DNA from 3 places in the Zobellella denitrificans genome. Region 1 is predicted to be linked to each of the others. Evidence: predicted binding sites of a transcription regulator. Region 1 holds the regulator's gene; each other region holds the start of a gene.
The links. The regulator sigma-54, encoded in region 1, starts transcription at its own class of promoters, with help from an activator protein. The targets are predictions, from matches to a motif close to TGGCACNGTTTTNGCTT.
Positions count from the first base shown of each region.

Region 2: a site for sigma-54 is predicted at 2,273-2,289, ahead of AN401_RS11090 (FimV/HubP family polar landmark protein). Genes of this name have one in related genera too.
Region 3: a site for sigma-54 is predicted at 3,836-3,852, ahead of gbdR (choline metabolism transcriptional regulator GbdR). Genes of this name have one in related genera too.

Region 1 is NZ_CP012621.1:3,520,816-3,525,802, forward strand. It holds gene AN401_RS16640 (KpsF/GutQ family sugar-phosphate isomerase) at 1-147, shown strand, start outside; gene kdsC (3-deoxy-manno-octulosonate-8-phosphatase KdsC) at 144-698, shown strand; gene lptC (LPS export ABC transporter periplasmic protein LptC) at 695-1,243, shown strand; gene lptA (lipopolysaccharide transport periplasmic protein LptA) at 1,245-1,739, shown strand; gene lptB (LPS export ABC transporter ATP-binding protein) at 1,743-2,468, shown strand; gene AN401_RS16665 (RNA polymerase factor sigma-54) at 2,521-3,954, shown strand; gene hpf (ribosome hibernation promoting factor) at 3,979-4,266, shown strand; gene ptsN (PTS IIA-like nitrogen regulatory protein PtsN) at 4,269-4,715, shown strand; gene rapZ (RNase adapter RapZ) at 4,727-4,987, shown strand, end outside.
Region 2 is NZ_CP012621.1:2,360,266-2,365,252, reverse strand. It holds gene fabB (beta-ketoacyl-ACP synthase I) at 1-141, shown strand, start outside; gene AN401_RS11100 (phosphatase PAP2 family protein) at 266-1,000, opposite strand; gene AN401_RS11095 (4-phosphoerythronate dehydrogenase) at 1,115-2,218, shown strand; gene AN401_RS11090 (FimV/HubP family polar landmark protein) at 2,363-4,216, shown strand; gene truA (tRNA pseudouridine(38-40) synthase TruA) at 4,310-4,987, shown strand, end outside.
Region 3 is NZ_CP012621.1:1,544,507-1,549,493, reverse strand. It holds gene dgcA (dimethylglycine demethylation protein DgcA) at 1-10, opposite strand, end outside; gene AN401_RS07450 (4-vinyl reductase) at 197-727, opposite strand; gene AN401_RS07445 (dipeptidase) at 761-1,741, opposite strand; gene gbdR (choline metabolism transcriptional regulator GbdR) at 2,503-3,555, opposite strand; gene AN401_RS07435 (BCCT family transporter) at 4,041-4,987, opposite strand, start outside.

The sequences.
Region 1 (4,987 bases):
ACCACCGCCAGGGCCCAGATGCTGGCGGCCGAAGCGGTCAAACTGATGGAAGAGAAAAAAATCAGCGGCCTGCTGGTGGTGGACGAAGAAAACCGGCCGGTGGGTGCCTTCAACATGCATGACCTGTTACGGGCGGGGGTGATCTGATGGAGCAACAGAGCCTTTACGGTCCCGTCGCCGACGCCGTCTGGCAGCGGCTGGCCGGGATCCGCCTGCTGATCTGCGACGTGGACGGGGTGCTGTCCGACGGCATGATCTACCTGGGCAACCAGGGCGAGGAATACAAGAGCTTCTGCACCAAGGACGGCTTCGGCATCAAGGCGCTGCTCAACGCCGGCATCCAGGTGGCGGTGATCACCGGGCGGGACTCGCGCATCGTCAGCGAGCGCATGGCCTCCCTCGGGGTGCGCCACGTCTACCAGGGCCAGGGCGACAAGATGCACAGCTACAAGGCCCTGCTCGACACCCTCAAGCTCGCGCCGGAACAGGTGGCCTATATCGGCGACGACGTGGTCGATCTGCCGGTGATGCGCGATTGCGGCCTGGGCGTGGCGGTCTGTGACGCCCATCCCCTGGTGCTGCGGGGCGCCGACTACGTCACCCGCATCCATGGCGGCCATGGCGCCGTGCGCGAAGTTTGCGATCTGATCCTGGAATCCCGCGGCGAACTGGCCAACGCCAGGGGTATGAGCCTATGAGCCGCCAGAGCTGGCTGTTCGGCGGCCTCTTCCTCGCCGCCCTGATCGCCTGGCAGTGGTTCAGACCCGCGGGCCCGGGCCCGCTCGGCGAACAGGATTACCAGCCGGATTTCGTGGCCCGGGGGCTGGCCAGCATCCAGTACAACCGGCTCGGGCTGCCCTACCGGGGGCTGGAAGCGGACTACGCCGAGTACTACGACCCGCTGTCCATGACCCTGATGGAAAAACCTGTTATCTTGCTCTATTCGCCCGACGGCCAGCCCCAGTGGCGGTTGCAGGGGGATGAAGGCATCATCAACACCGGCGACAACGCGGTGATGGTCGGCAACGTGGTCGGCCGGGGGCTGCTTCCGGATGCCCTGGTGGAAACCCTGACCACCGAATACCTGGAACTGGACTTCATCAACAACCAGCTGCGCTCCAACCGGGACGTCCAGCTGAGCAGCCCGCACTACCAGGCCCAGGGCCAGGGCCTGCTGGGCATCCTTGATCAACAAACGGTGGAACTACTGCATGAAACCCGGGCAACTTACTTCAATCCTTAGCATGGGCGGCCTGCTGGCCCTGGGCCTGGGCCTGGCCGAGGCCAGGGAGTCGGACTTCCGCCAGCCGGTGACCATAGACGCCGGCCGCCAGCTGGTGGAACTGGCCGAGAACAAGGTCACCTTCAGCGACCGGGTGGTGGTCAAGCAGGGCACCATAGACGTGCGTGCCGACCGCCTGGTGGTGATCCGCACCGAACAGGGCCTGCAGTCGATGACCGCCCAGGGCAGCCCGGCCACCTACCAGCAGATCCTGGACAACGGCCAGCCGGTGCACGCCGAGGCCCGGGAGATCCACTACGACATCCGCGCCCGCACCATCACCCTGCTGCAGGATGCCAAGCTTACCCAGAACGACAACATCGTCACCGGCTACCGCATCCGCTACCACATCGACCGGGAGCAGATGGAGGCGGAAAGCCAGGGTGGCCAGGACAGGGTGACCACCATCTTCCTGCCCGAGCAGTTGCAGAACCTGAACGAGCAGGGCCAGGACTGAACCATGGCGACACTGAAAGCACGGGGCCTGCAGAAAAGCTACAAGGGACGCCAGGTGGTCGCCGACGTCAGCCTGACCGTCAACACCGGTCAGATCGTCGGCCTGCTCGGCCCCAACGGCGCCGGCAAGACCACCTCCTTCTACATGATAGTGGGGCTGGTGCAGCGGGACGCGGGCAGCATCACCATCGACGACCAGGACATCAGCCTCCAGCCCATGCACCTGCGGGCCCGGGCCGGCATCGGCTACCTGCCCCAGGAGGCCTCCATCTTTCGTCGCCTGAGCGTGGCCGACAACCTGATGGCGGTGCTGGAAACCCGCAAGGATCTGGACGCCGCCGGCCGCGGCGAGAAAATGGAGCAATTGCTGGAAGAGTTTAATATTACCCATATCCGCGACAGCCTGGGGATGAGCCTGTCCGGCGGCGAGCGGCGGCGGGTGGAGATCGCCCGGGCCCTGGCGGCCGACCCCCGCTTCATCCTGCTGGACGAGCCGTTCGCCGGGGTGGATCCGATTTCGGTGATCGACATCAAGAAAATCATACTGCACCTGCGCGATCGGGGCCTCGGCGTGCTAATTACCGATCACAATGTACGGGAAACCCTGGATGTGTGCGAACGGGCCTATATCGTCAGCCACGGCCACCGCATCGCCGCCGGCACCCCGGCCGAGATCCTCGCCGACGAGCAGGTCAAGAAAGTCTATCTGGGTGAACAATTCAGCCTCTGAGCAGGCCCCGCATCATGACAGTGCGGTCGATATAGAAGGACTTTTTTAAAAGATGAAGCCAACTCTTCAGTTACGTTTGGGCCAGCAGCTGACCATGACGCCCCAGTTGCAGCAGGCGATCCGCCTGCTGCAACTTTCCAGCCTGGAACTGCAGCAGGAGATCCAGCAAGCCCTGGAGAGCAATCCGTTACTGGAGCAGGATGAGCCGGAAAGCATCGATGTGGCCGAGCCCCGCCACGAAGAACAGCTGGCCGCCGACACCGCCATGGAGCAGAGCCAGCTGTCCGATGACCTGCCCATGGACACCAACTGGGAGGAGCTTTATACCGCTTCCCCGGGCGCCGGCGGCGGCCTGCCCGAAGGCGCCGAGGACACCGTCTACCAGGGCGAGACCACCGAAACCCTGCAGGACTACCTGCTGTGGCAGATGCGCCTCACCCCCTTCAGCGATACCGACCAAGCCATCGCCCTGGCCATCATCGATGCCATCGACGAGGCCGGTTACCTCACCATAGACGTCCCCGATATCCTGGAGGCGGTGGCCGGCGACGAGCTGGAGATCGAGGCGGACGAGGTGGAAGCGGTGCTCAAGCGCATCCAGCACTTCGATCCCATCGGGGTGGCGGCCCGCAACGTCCAGGAATGCCTGCGCATCCAGCTGGAGCAGTTCCCGCCCGAGACCCCCTGGCTGCAGCAGGCCCGGGAGGTGATCAACCAGCATATGGATCTGCTCGGCAACCGGGACTACCGCACCCTGCAGCGCAAGGCCAGGCTCAAGGAGGAGGAACTCAAGGAGGTGCTGGCGCTGATCCAGCAGCTGGAGCCCAGGCCCGGCCACACCGTCATCCAGAGCAGTTCCGAATACGTGATCCCGGACGTGGTGGTAACCAAGCGCAACGGTGCCTGGGTGGCGGAGCTCAACCCCGAGGCCATGCCCAAGGTCCGCCTCAACCAGACCTATGCCGCCATGGCCCGGCAGCCGCGCAACAGCGAGGACGGCCAGTTCATCCGCAACCACCTGCAGGACGCCAAGTGGTTTCTCAAGAGCCTGGAAAGCCGAAATGAGACCCTGCTCAAGGTTGCCAATTGTATTGTCGAGCAACAACAGGCATTCTTTGAGTATGGCGAGGAAGCCATGAAGCCCATGGTGCTGAACCATGTGGCCGAGGCGGTGGAAATGCACGAGTCCACCATCTCGCGGGTGACCACCCAGAAGTTCCTGCACACCCCCCGGGGGGTGTTCGAGCTGAAGTATTTTTTCTCCAGCCACGTGGGAACCGACGACGGCGGGGAGTGCTCCTCGACGGCGATTCGCGCCCTGATCAAGAAACTGGTCGGGGCGGAAAACCCGGCCAAGCCGCTGAGCGACAGCAAGATCGCCCAGTTGCTGGCCGAACAGGGGATACAGGTGGCCAGGCGGACCATCGCCAAGTACAGGGAGTCACTGGCCATCCCCCCTTCCAATCAGCGTAAACGCCTGGTTTAAAGGCAGACCAAGAAGGAAGACGTTATGCAAATAAACCTGACTGGACACCATGTGGAAATCACAGACTCACTGCGTGACTATGTGAACAGCAAATTTTCCAAGCTGGAGCGTCACTTCGACCACATTACCAATGCGCACGTCATCCTCAACGTGGAAAAACTGCAGCAGATCGCCGAAGCCAAGCTGAACGTCAGCGGCGGCGAAGTCTTCGCCAACTCCCAGCACGAAGACATGTATGCGGCCATCGACGGCTTGATCGACAAGCTGGATCGCCAGATCATCAAACACAAAGAGAAGCTCAAGCAAAAATAACCATGGAAGTCGCCGACATACTGAGCAGGGACTGCACCCGCAGTGCAGTTCCCTGCACGAGCAAGAAACGTGCCCTGGAAATCATCAGCGAGCTGGCCGCCCAGCACCTGAACATCAGCAGCCAGCAGCTGTTCGATTGCCTGCTGGCCCGGGAAAAGATGGGCAGCACCGGCATCGGCAATGGCATCGCCATTCCCCACGGCCGTATCAGCGATGACAACAAGGCGACCGCCGTATTACTCACTTTCGCCGAGCCGGTGGAGTTCGATGCCATCGACAACCAGCCGGTCGGCCTGGTTTTTGCCCTGCTGGTCCCCGAGCAGGAGTGCAAACAGCACCTCAAGACACTGTCATTGATCGCCGAAAAGCTCAGCAACAAGCAGGTATGCAAGCAGTTGCGCCAGGCCGGCAGCGATGACGAACTCTATCAGATCATGATCTCCGCCTGAGGACAAGCGCCATGCAACTGGTGATCGTCAGCGGTCGCTCCGGCTCGGGTAAAACCGTGGCCCTGCGGGTACTCGAGGACCTGGGCTATTACTGCGTCGACAACCTGCCCGTCGAACTGCTGCCGGATCTGGTGCAGATGCGCCGGCACAGGCCGGGCGAGGTGGCGGTCAGCATCGACGTGCGCAACCTGCCTGACAGCCCCGACAAACTGGAAGCCTGCCTGGCCGAAGTCAGGGCCATGGAAGGCGTTTCCCTCTCCAGCATCTTTATC
Region 2 (4,987 bases), 1.2 Mb from region 1:
ATCACCGAGCTGGACGAGAAGGCCCAGGGCCTGCCCATCGTCACCGAATATCAAGAAGCCGAGCTGGACACCGTGATGTCCAACAGCTTCGGTTTCGGCGGCACCAACGCCAGCCTGGTGTTCAGCAAGTACAAGGGCTGAAGGCTCTGATAACACAAGTAAAAAAGCGCCCGCGGGCGCTTTTTTGTTGCGTCGGGATCGGAAGCATCTCCACTGTTGCTCACGCTTCACGCTTCACGCTTCACGCTTCACGCTTCACGCCTCGCTATAGTTTCCGTCGATCCCAGCGGATAAAGCCCCAGGCGCCCAGGGCGCCGAACAGAAAGCCGAGCAGGCTGCTGGCCAGGATATCGGCGGGCCAGTGCAGGCCCAGCAGCAGGCGGGAGTAACACACCGCCACCGCCCAGCCGGCCAGGGCGGTGACCAGCCAGGGCGAGGCACGGCGGTAGGCCAGCAGCAGGCAGAAGAAGGCCGCGATGGTCATGGCCGCGATGGAGTGGCCGGAAGGGAAGGAATAGTTCACCTCTTCCTGCCAGTGCAGCTTGAGCCAGCGGGGGATCTGCTGCTCGGACACCCGGCTCAGGCCCTCGGCCAGCCATTGCTCGCGGATCGCCTCCCGCTGGGCATAGAAACTGCTGCTGTCGATCTTGCCCTGCTCCTCCAGCCAGAGCACATAGGGCCTGGGCTCCTTGAAGTACTGCTTGGCCAGGGTCTTGGTGACGAAGGCGCCGCCCAGGGCGGTCATCAGGCAGAGAAAGAACACCAGAAACTGGCCGGGGCGGCGCCGCCAGCGATGCAGGGTGAGGGCGCTCAGCAGCACCAGGGTGATAAGAATGCCGGTTTCCCCGACCGACAGGGTCAGGCCGTAGGCCAGCAGGGCGGGCAGTTCGTCCAGATCCAGCAGGGGAAACCAGTGCCAGTGCCAGTGGTAGCCCAGGCTGGCGATGGCGACGGGCAGGACCAGCAAGGCCAGCACGCCAAGGAATAGCTTCAAAGTCATAGGTGAGGGAGTGAATGGCGACAAAGTCGCGAGTCTAGCAAAAGCGCGGGCGGATTACAGCTGAAGCCCGGGGCGACTCGGGGTACAATGCCTGGCCGTTCAAGGAGGTAACCGATGAAATTGCTGGCCGATGAAAACATGCCCTTCGTGCAGGAGTTGTTTGGCGACTGGGCCGAGGTGACGACCTGCCCCGGCCGGGAGATCAGTCCCGGGCAGCTGCGGGACGTGGACGTGCTGCTGGTACGCTCCATCACCCGGGTGGACGAGGCCCTGCTGGCCCAGGCCGGGCGCCTGGCCTTCGTGGGCACGGCCACCATCGGCTGTGACCACGTGGACACCGGCCTGCTGGCCCGCCGCGGCATCGGTTTTGCCAGTGCGCCGGGCTGCAACAAGGTGGCGGTGGGCGACTATCTGCTGGCGGCCCTGCTGCGGGTAGCGGTCCACAAGGGCTGGCAACTCGCCGGCAAGACCCTGGCGGTGATCGGGGCCGGCAATACCGGATCCGAGGTGGCCGGCCGGGCCCGGGCGCTGGGCATGGAGGTACTGTTGTGCGACCCCTTGCTGGCCGAACGGGATCCGACGGCTTTTGTCGAGTTTGACCAGGCCTTGCGCGCGGATATCGTCAGTTTCCACGTGCCCCTGGTCCGGGATGGCGAACATCCCACCTGGCACCTGCTGGACGAGGCCCGCATTGCCGGTCTGGATGGGGAGCAGGTGCTGATCAACGCCTGCCGGGGGGACGTATGGGACAACCGGGCCCTGTTGCAGCGCCAACAGGGACCTGAGCCCCTGACCCTGGTGATGGACGTGTGGGAGCACGAGCCCGAGGTGCTGGCGCCCCTGGTACCCCATGTGCTGCTCGCCACGCCCCATATCGCCGGCTACAGCCTGGAGGGCAAGGTCAGGGGCACCTTCGCCCTCTACCAGGCCCTGTGCACCCAGCAGGGGCGGGCGGTGGCAGTCACCCCCGGGCAACTGCTGCCGTCTCCCCCGGTGGCGGCCGTGACCCTGGCCGAGGTGCCGGAGCAAGCGCTGCTCGAACGCCTGGTGCGGCTGGTTTACGATATCGAGCGGGACGATCTCGCCTTTCGCCGGGCCCTGGGCCAGCCCGGTTTCTTCGACCGGCTGCGCAAGGACTATCCCCAGCGCCGGGAGCTGGGCTCCCTGCGTCTGCTGGGGGTTGACAACGACCTCGCCGCCCTGGGGTTTAAAGCTTGAGGCACCGCGGCCGATAAGGCTAAGACAGCATAACCTGGACAGATAAGTTCCTATTGGCACTGTTTTTTTCTACACTTGTGCCATGGCGAGCCAAGCCCGCCGGTTGCCCCGGTGAAGCGTCAGGAAAAGGATACTGGATACATAATGAGACGACTCAGACCACACCTTAGCTCCGGTCTGGCCCTGTGGCTGGCCTGCTCCGCGCCGTCCTTCGCCCAGGGCGAGTTTTATATCGAGCTGCGCGGGCCGGAAACGGAAGCGCCGGCCCCGGCAACATCTCCGGCCGCCGTGCCGTCCGTCCAGCCGCAGCCGGCCCCCGCGCCGGCCCCGGGACGCTACGGCCCCATCCGCAGTACCGATACCCTCTGGGCCATCGCCGCCCGCCATACCCGTGCCCCGGTCACGGTACAGCAGACCATGGTGGCGCTCTATCATCTTAACCCCAACGCTTTCGTGCGTGGCAATATCAACTACCTGCAGCGGGGAGCCACCCTGCGGTTGCCGACTCAGTCCCAGGCCCAGCAGCGATCGCCACGCGAAGCGGAGGCCGAATTCCGGCGGCTGAGCCAGCAGGGCAACCGCACCGCCACCCGGGCGGCCACGGCGCCCAGGCAGGAAACCGCTGCGACTCCCCGGCCCGCCGCCGCGCCACGCCCGGCACCGGCGTCTCCGGCACCGGCGTCCACGGTTGCAGCGGCCAAGCCGGCGGAGCCGGCCCGCCCGGCCGGCACCGTGCTGAGCGAGCCCAGGCCGGCCACCGCGCCGGCGGTGGCCACGCCACCCCCGGCGGCTGTCCCGACCGTGGCCGCGCCTGTGGTGGCCGCCACTCCCCAGGCTCCCGCGGACGCCACGCCGTCCACTCGGCCTGCGGTTGTGCCAGCGCCGGAGCAGGCCGAGGAAATGGCCCTGGCCCGGCTGCAGGTTCGGCTGATGGACGAGCTGCGCGAACAGGTGGCCATGTCCAACGAACAACTGGCGGCCCTGGCCGACAACAACCAGGCGTTGCGCCAGCGCCTGAGTCAGCTGACGGCGGAAGTGAACGAACTGAAGATGGCGCGGGAAGGGGCCGCGCCCGCGGCGGCTTCTCCCGGCATCGGCCGCTGGCTGGATGAACTGCTGCGCAATCCGCTCAACCTGGCCCTGGTGCTGACCCTGCCGGCCCTGCTGTTGCTGGCGCTCTTCACCCTGTGGTGGCGCAACAGGGTCAGGCGGGAGCTGGCCGAGCAGGAGCGGGAGCTGGCCGAAAGCACCTCGGCCATGATGGACGAGCGCAACGAATTTGACGATCTGTTCGCCACCACCGAGCCCGAGCCGACTCCCCGGTTCGAGTCCTCTGCCGAGCCCGACCTCGAGCCTGCGCCCGAGGTCCGGGAGAGCGAGCGGGATATCGACGAGGACACCTTTGCCCGCTTCCTCGAGGAGCAGCAACTGCAGGAAGAGCAGGAAGCCCTGCGCCAGCAGACGGTGGCCGAGCAGGAACCCGAGCCCGAGCCGGATCTGTCGCAGATGCTGTTCGATGACGAGTCGACCCTGGGGGGAGACACCAAGAACAAGGTTTCGAACGACGATATCGATGATCTGCTGTTCGATGCCGGCGAACCGGCCGAGCCGCCGCGGGAACCCCGGGAGGTGGCCATGGAAGCCGTGGCGCCGGCGCAGGAGGAGATCAGACAGGCCCAAGCACCCGTTCGCGAACCCTATGTATCGGTGGACAAGCTGATGGAAGAGGCGGATCTCGGCGAGGGGCCTGAGCGCGACTACGAGCGCAAGCTGGAGCTCGAACTGGACGACTATGCCGATGTGCTGGGCCGCGGCCGGGATATTGATATCGATCTGGACGAGGGTGGCCTGGGGGCCAAGCTGGATCTGGCCCGGGCCTATATCGAAATCGAGGACATCGACAGCGCCCGCGAACTGCTCAACGAGGTGATCGAGCAGGGCAATGCCGAGCAACAGGCCGACGCCCGCAAGCTGCTGCAGCGGCTGGCCAAACGATAACCCGCCCACCACCGGCCTCACCCGGAGGCCGGTTCTTCAATTTACCGCGTCAACGGGTATAATTGCCGTCCTTTTTTGACCTTGGAACTGATTATGCGCATTGCCCTTGGCATAGAGTATGACGGCAGCCGCTATTACGGCTGGCAGCGGCAACGGGAAGTCCCCAGCATCCAGGAAGAGGTGGAAAAAGCCCTTTCAAAAATCGCCGATCATCCGGTAGAGGTGCAGTGCGCCGGGCGTACCGATGCCGGTGTGCACGGCACCAACCAGGTGGTGCACTTCGACACCCAGGCCGAACGTCCGGCCGGGGCCTGGACCCTGGGCATGAACGCCAACCTGCCGCCGGACATCGCGGTGCGTTGGGTCAAGCCGGTGGGGGAGGCGTTCCACGCCCGCTTCAGCGCCACCGCCCGACGCTACCGTTACATCATCTTCAACCACAATATGCGGCCCGCCATCCACGGTCGCGGCGTCAGCCACTATGTCGGCTCCATCGATGCCGACAAGATGCACGAAGCGGGGCAGTGCCTGCTGGGTGAGCGGGATTTCAGTGCCTTCCGGGCGGTGCAGTGCCAGTCGAACAGCCCCTATCGCAACGTCATGCACCTGAATGTCCGGCGCCACGGCCACTATGTGGTGCTGGACATCAAGGCCAACGCCTTCCTGCACCATATGGTGCGCAACATCACCGGCACCCTGCTGCAGGTGGGCATGGGCCAGGCCGAGGCAGGCTGGGTGAAAGCGGTGCTGGAGGGGCGGGACCGCAACCTG
Region 3 (4,987 bases), 2.0 Mb from region 1:
ACTGTCCCATCCTGGAATCCTCTAGTACATGCCGGGCCCGCGGCCCGCCGAAAATAATGTTGCCCCCGTTGTGCATGCGAGGCGATGGAAGGTGACAGCTAAGCCGACCGTTGGCGGCAGGGATGCCGCCGCCGAGCCCCCAGGGACGGGTTTACGGCGAGTCGGCGTGCTGCACCTTCCAGCACCTGAGCATGCCTTACAGCGGGCTCACCTCGAACAGGCCGTAGTCGCAGCCGCTCTGGGCGCCGCTCTGGGTCTGGCGTGCAACTGTGCGCACCGGATAGCCCAGGCTCTGGGCAATCTGGTCCATGGCGCCGGCGAACCAGCCGGTGAACATGTAGTCCACCATGCGGTCCACCTTGCCGTACTGGTAGACGAAGGCGGAGTGATCCAGCCGTACCTTGGCGGTGCCGGCGGGGATGTCCAGCTGCTCGATGGTGAACAGGCCCCAGCCGCGCTGGGACAGGCGCTTCATGTAGTGCTCGAACACCGCGTCGCCGCTGATGCCGTGGCACTCGGCCTCTTTTTCGCACCAGTGCCAGGCGGACTTGTAGCCGGCCTTGTACAGGATCTCGGCGTAGCGCTCGGGGCCCAGCTCTTCCTCTATGGCCATGTGGTTGTTCACGAAGAAGTGGCGCGGCACATAGAGCATGGGCAGGGCGTCGGTGGTCCAAACGCCGGTGTCGGCGTCTACTTCAATCGGCATTTCGGGTGCATGTACTGACATTGCGGTTTCTCCTTCGCTTCCTTTATATGTTGCTTATTCGCCCCAGACGTCCTTGAGCACACGTACCCAGTTGCCGCCCATGATCTTCTCCGCCAGGCGCGGGGAGTAGCCGTGGCGCAGCAGGGCCTCGGTCAGGTTGGGGAAGTCGCCGATGGTACGAATGCCCTCGGGGTTGATGATTTCGCCGAACCGGGTCAGGCGGCGGGCATAGCCCTTGTCGTGGGTCAGCCACTCGAAGAAGTTCTGATCGTGGCCCTGAGTAAAGTCGGTGCCGATGCCGATGGCGTCTTCGCCCACCAGATCCAGCACATAGCCGATGGCCTCCACGTAGTCGTCGATGGTGGAGTTGATGCCGTTCTTCAGGAAGGGGGCGAACATGGTCACGCCCACAAAGCCGCCGTGCTCGGCGATAAAGCGCAGTTCGGCGTCCGACTTGTTGCGCGGGTGGTCCTTGAGCCCGGCGGGCAGGCAGTGGGAGTAGCACACCGGCTTTTTGGAGGCCAGGATCACTTCTTCCGAGGTTTTGGCGCCCACGTGGGACAGATCGCACATGATGCCGACCCGGTTCATTTCTTCCACCACCTCGCGGCCGAAGCCGGACAGGCCGCCGTCGCGCTCGTAGCAGCCGGTGCCCACCAGGTTCTGGGTGTTGTAGGCCATCTGTACTATGCCCACGCCCAGCTGCTTGAAGATTTCCACGTAGCCCAGCTGATCCTCGAAGGCGTGGGCGTTCTGGAAGCCGAGGATGATGCCGGTGCGGCCTTCTTCCTTCGCCTTGAGGATGTCGGAGGTGGTGCGCACCGGGCGGATCAGATCGCCGTGCTCGCGGTAATGGCGGTTGAACTCGGCGATGTTGTTCACCGTGGCCTGGAAGCCTTCCCACACCGACACGGTGCAGTTGGCGGCGGTCAGGCCGCCGCGGCGCATGTCTTCGAACAGCTCGCGCCCCCAGTTGGCGATAATCAGGCCGTCGATCACTATCGATTGCTTATGTACTTCAGCTGCACTTTGCATAGCCAGACCTTCCTTGCATCTATTAGACGGGTGAACCGAGTTCACCGGATTCAGGGGCAGTCTAGCCCGCGGGTCTCCCCGTCCACTGGCTGAAAGCGACGAGCGCATAGCCAAAAACGTCACTGTTTAGAAACGGTGTCGGGAAAAGACAAGTGGGGGATGAAAGCGGGGAGCGAGATACCGTAGAGTCATCGTAGGGTCGAATTTATTCGACCAGACCCCGGCGCCGATGGCGGGCCGGTCCACTGAAGTGGACCCTACGGATGGAGGTGTCTGTAGGGTCGAATTTATTCGACCAGACCCCGGCGCCGATGGCGGGACGGTCCACTGAAGTGGACCCTACGGATGGAGGTGTCTGTAGGGTCGAATTTATTCGACCAGACCCCGGCGCCGATGGCGGGACGGTCCACTGAAGTGGACCCTACGGATGGAGGTGTCTGTAGGGTCGAATTTATTCGACCAGACCCCGGCGCCGATGGCGGGCCGGTCCACTGAAGTGGACCCTACGGATGGAGGTGTCTGTAGGGTCGAATTTATTCGACCAGACCCCGGCGCCGATGGCGGGACGGTCCACTGAAGTGGACCCTACGGATGGAGGTGTCTGTAGGGTCGAATTTATTCGACCGAACCCCGGCGCCGGTGGTGGGATTGGTCCGTTGAAACGGACCCTACGGATGGAGGTGTTTGTAGGGTCGAATTTATTCGACCGGAATAGAAAAAGGCCCCGTCGCGGGGCCTTAAGCTGATAAGGGAAACCGGCCTTACAGGGTGACCGAGGCGAAGGTGGGTTCGCCGCGGGCCGATTCCAGGCGGATGTTGAGCTCCAGCTCGGGCATGACGGGGGCGATTTCCTCGGCCTTGGGCGCGGAGCGGCCGCAGCGGTCGTCCCGGGGCGGCACGCCAAAGTTCTCCCGGTAGCACTTGCTGAAATGGGGGGTGGATACAAAGCCGCAGGCGGTGGCGATTTCGATAATGGAATAGGAGGTCTGGCGCAGCAGCTGGCGCGCCCGCTTGAGCCGCAGGTTCAGGTAATAGCGGGAGGGCGAGCACTTCACGTGGCGCTGGAACAGCCGCTCCACCTGGCGGCGCGACAGCCCCACGTAGTGGGCCAGTTCGTCCAGGGTGATGGGCTCTTCGAGGTTGGCTTCCATCAGTGCCACCACTTCGGCCAGCTTGGGCTGGGCCGAGCCCACCAGGTGGCGCAGGGGCACGCGCTGCTCTTCCTGGCCTTCGCGGATGCGCTCGCACAGGAACATGTCGCAGATGGCGGTGCTGAGTGCGCTGGAGTGCTCCTTTTCGATCAGGTGCAGCATCATGTCCATGGGCACGGTGCCGCCGCTGCTGGTCAGGCGATCCCGGTCGATGCAGTAAAGGGCGTTGCTGGTTTCCAACTGCGGAAAGGCTTCCTTGAAGGCGGCCATGTATTCCCAGTGCAGGGTGCAGCGGTAGCCGGTGAGCACGCCGGCATCGGCCAGCAGGTAGCTGCCGGTGCACAGGGCGCCGAGCTTGATCCGGCGGTGGGCCAGTTGCTGCAGCCAGGCGCGCAGGTTGCGGCTGCGGGCGTTGGCCACCCCTACCCCGCCGCACAGCAGCATCATGTCGATATGGCCGCAGTCGTGAATGCCGTGATCCGGGGTGACCATGATGTTGTCGCTGGCCCGCACCGGCTGGCCGGTTTCGGTGAGCATCACCCACTCGTAGAGCGGCTGCCCCGAGAGCTGGTTGGCCATGCGCAGGGGCTCGATGGCGGAGGCAAGGGAGATCATGGTGAAGTTGTCAACCAGTAAAAAACCGACGCGTTGTGTTTGACTCATTGCTCTTGCTCCTGGTCCCTGCCCGGCGGCAGTCGGGATCCCTGTTTATACGATGGCGACTCGATGACGGGCTTCGTCATTTACATCCCAAATACACGCATTTAAAAAAGATATAACAGCCGGCGCTGTGGCAACATCTGTTATCCATCTTTTTTCACTACTTCATAAAAAACTTGTGACGAATATCGAATAATGAACATTTCCATCCACCAAAGGCTTCCGAAAAATCTGCTGCTCCTATCGGGAATCCCTTGTAGGACGGGCGTTTCAATAAAATCAAAAGCAATATGCGCGCCAGCTTTTTAGCTGGAAAAAAACATAAGAAAAAGTGCATGGAAAGAGGCTTTTATGCGGAAAGTAACGTGATGTTTCGGCGGATTTTCTTGCAAAAAACCAACTGGAAAGACCAGCCTGGAACCAAAATGGGGCAAGGCACGACGGCCCTGCCCCGGTAAGTGGCATTATGGCGCGGGTTAGCCCCGGTCTCAGCCCAGCGGCGGCACCTTCACCGTTTCCGGCTGAGGCGCGGGCAGCTCCTGGTGCAGGGCGCGGAACAGGCCCCACATCATCACCATCACCACCACCGAGAAGGGGAAGGCGGCGGTAATGGCGGCGGTCTGCAGCGCCTTGAGCCCGCCCGCCAGCATCAGGATGGCAGCCACGGCGGCCACCGACATGCCCCACATCACCCGCTGGCTGCGCGGCGGATGCTCCTCGCCCAGCGAGAGGATGGTGGTCACCACCAGGGTGCCGGAGTCGGCGGAGGTGATGAAGTAAAGCGCCACCAGCACCGTGGCCAGAATGGAGGCCATATAGCCGATGCTGCCGCTGTCGAGCAGGCTCAGGGTGGTGTACAACGCCGAGGTCACGTTTTCGCCCACGGCGGTGACGATGCCTGCCTGGCCGATGGCCGAGACCACCTCGCCGGCGGCATTGGTCACGGTGTGGGTCAGTTCAAGGTAGAGGGCGGTACCGCCGAACAGGGTCAGCCACAGCATGCCGAGCAGGGTGGGCACCAGCAGCACGCCGCAGATAAACTCGCGGATGGTCCGACCTTTGGAAATACGGGCAATAAACATACCGACGAAAGGCGACCAGGACATCCACCATCCCCAGTAGAACACCGTCCACCAGGACTGCCACTGGCTGTCCTTGCTGGCGTCGGTCCAGGTGCTGAGCGGCACCACATGGGCCAGGTAGTCGCCAATGCCCTGCACATAGCTTTGCAGCAGGTAACGGGTGGGGCCGTACACCAGCAGGAACAGCAGTATGGCCACGGTCAGCCAGATGTTGATCTCAGACAGCCACTTCACCCCGCGGCCGATGCCGGACAGCACGGAAGCGGTGGCGATCAGGGAGATCACCAGGATCAGCAGCAGCTGGTTGGTGGTGCTGATCTCCATTCCGAACAGGTGATTGAGGCCGGTGTTGA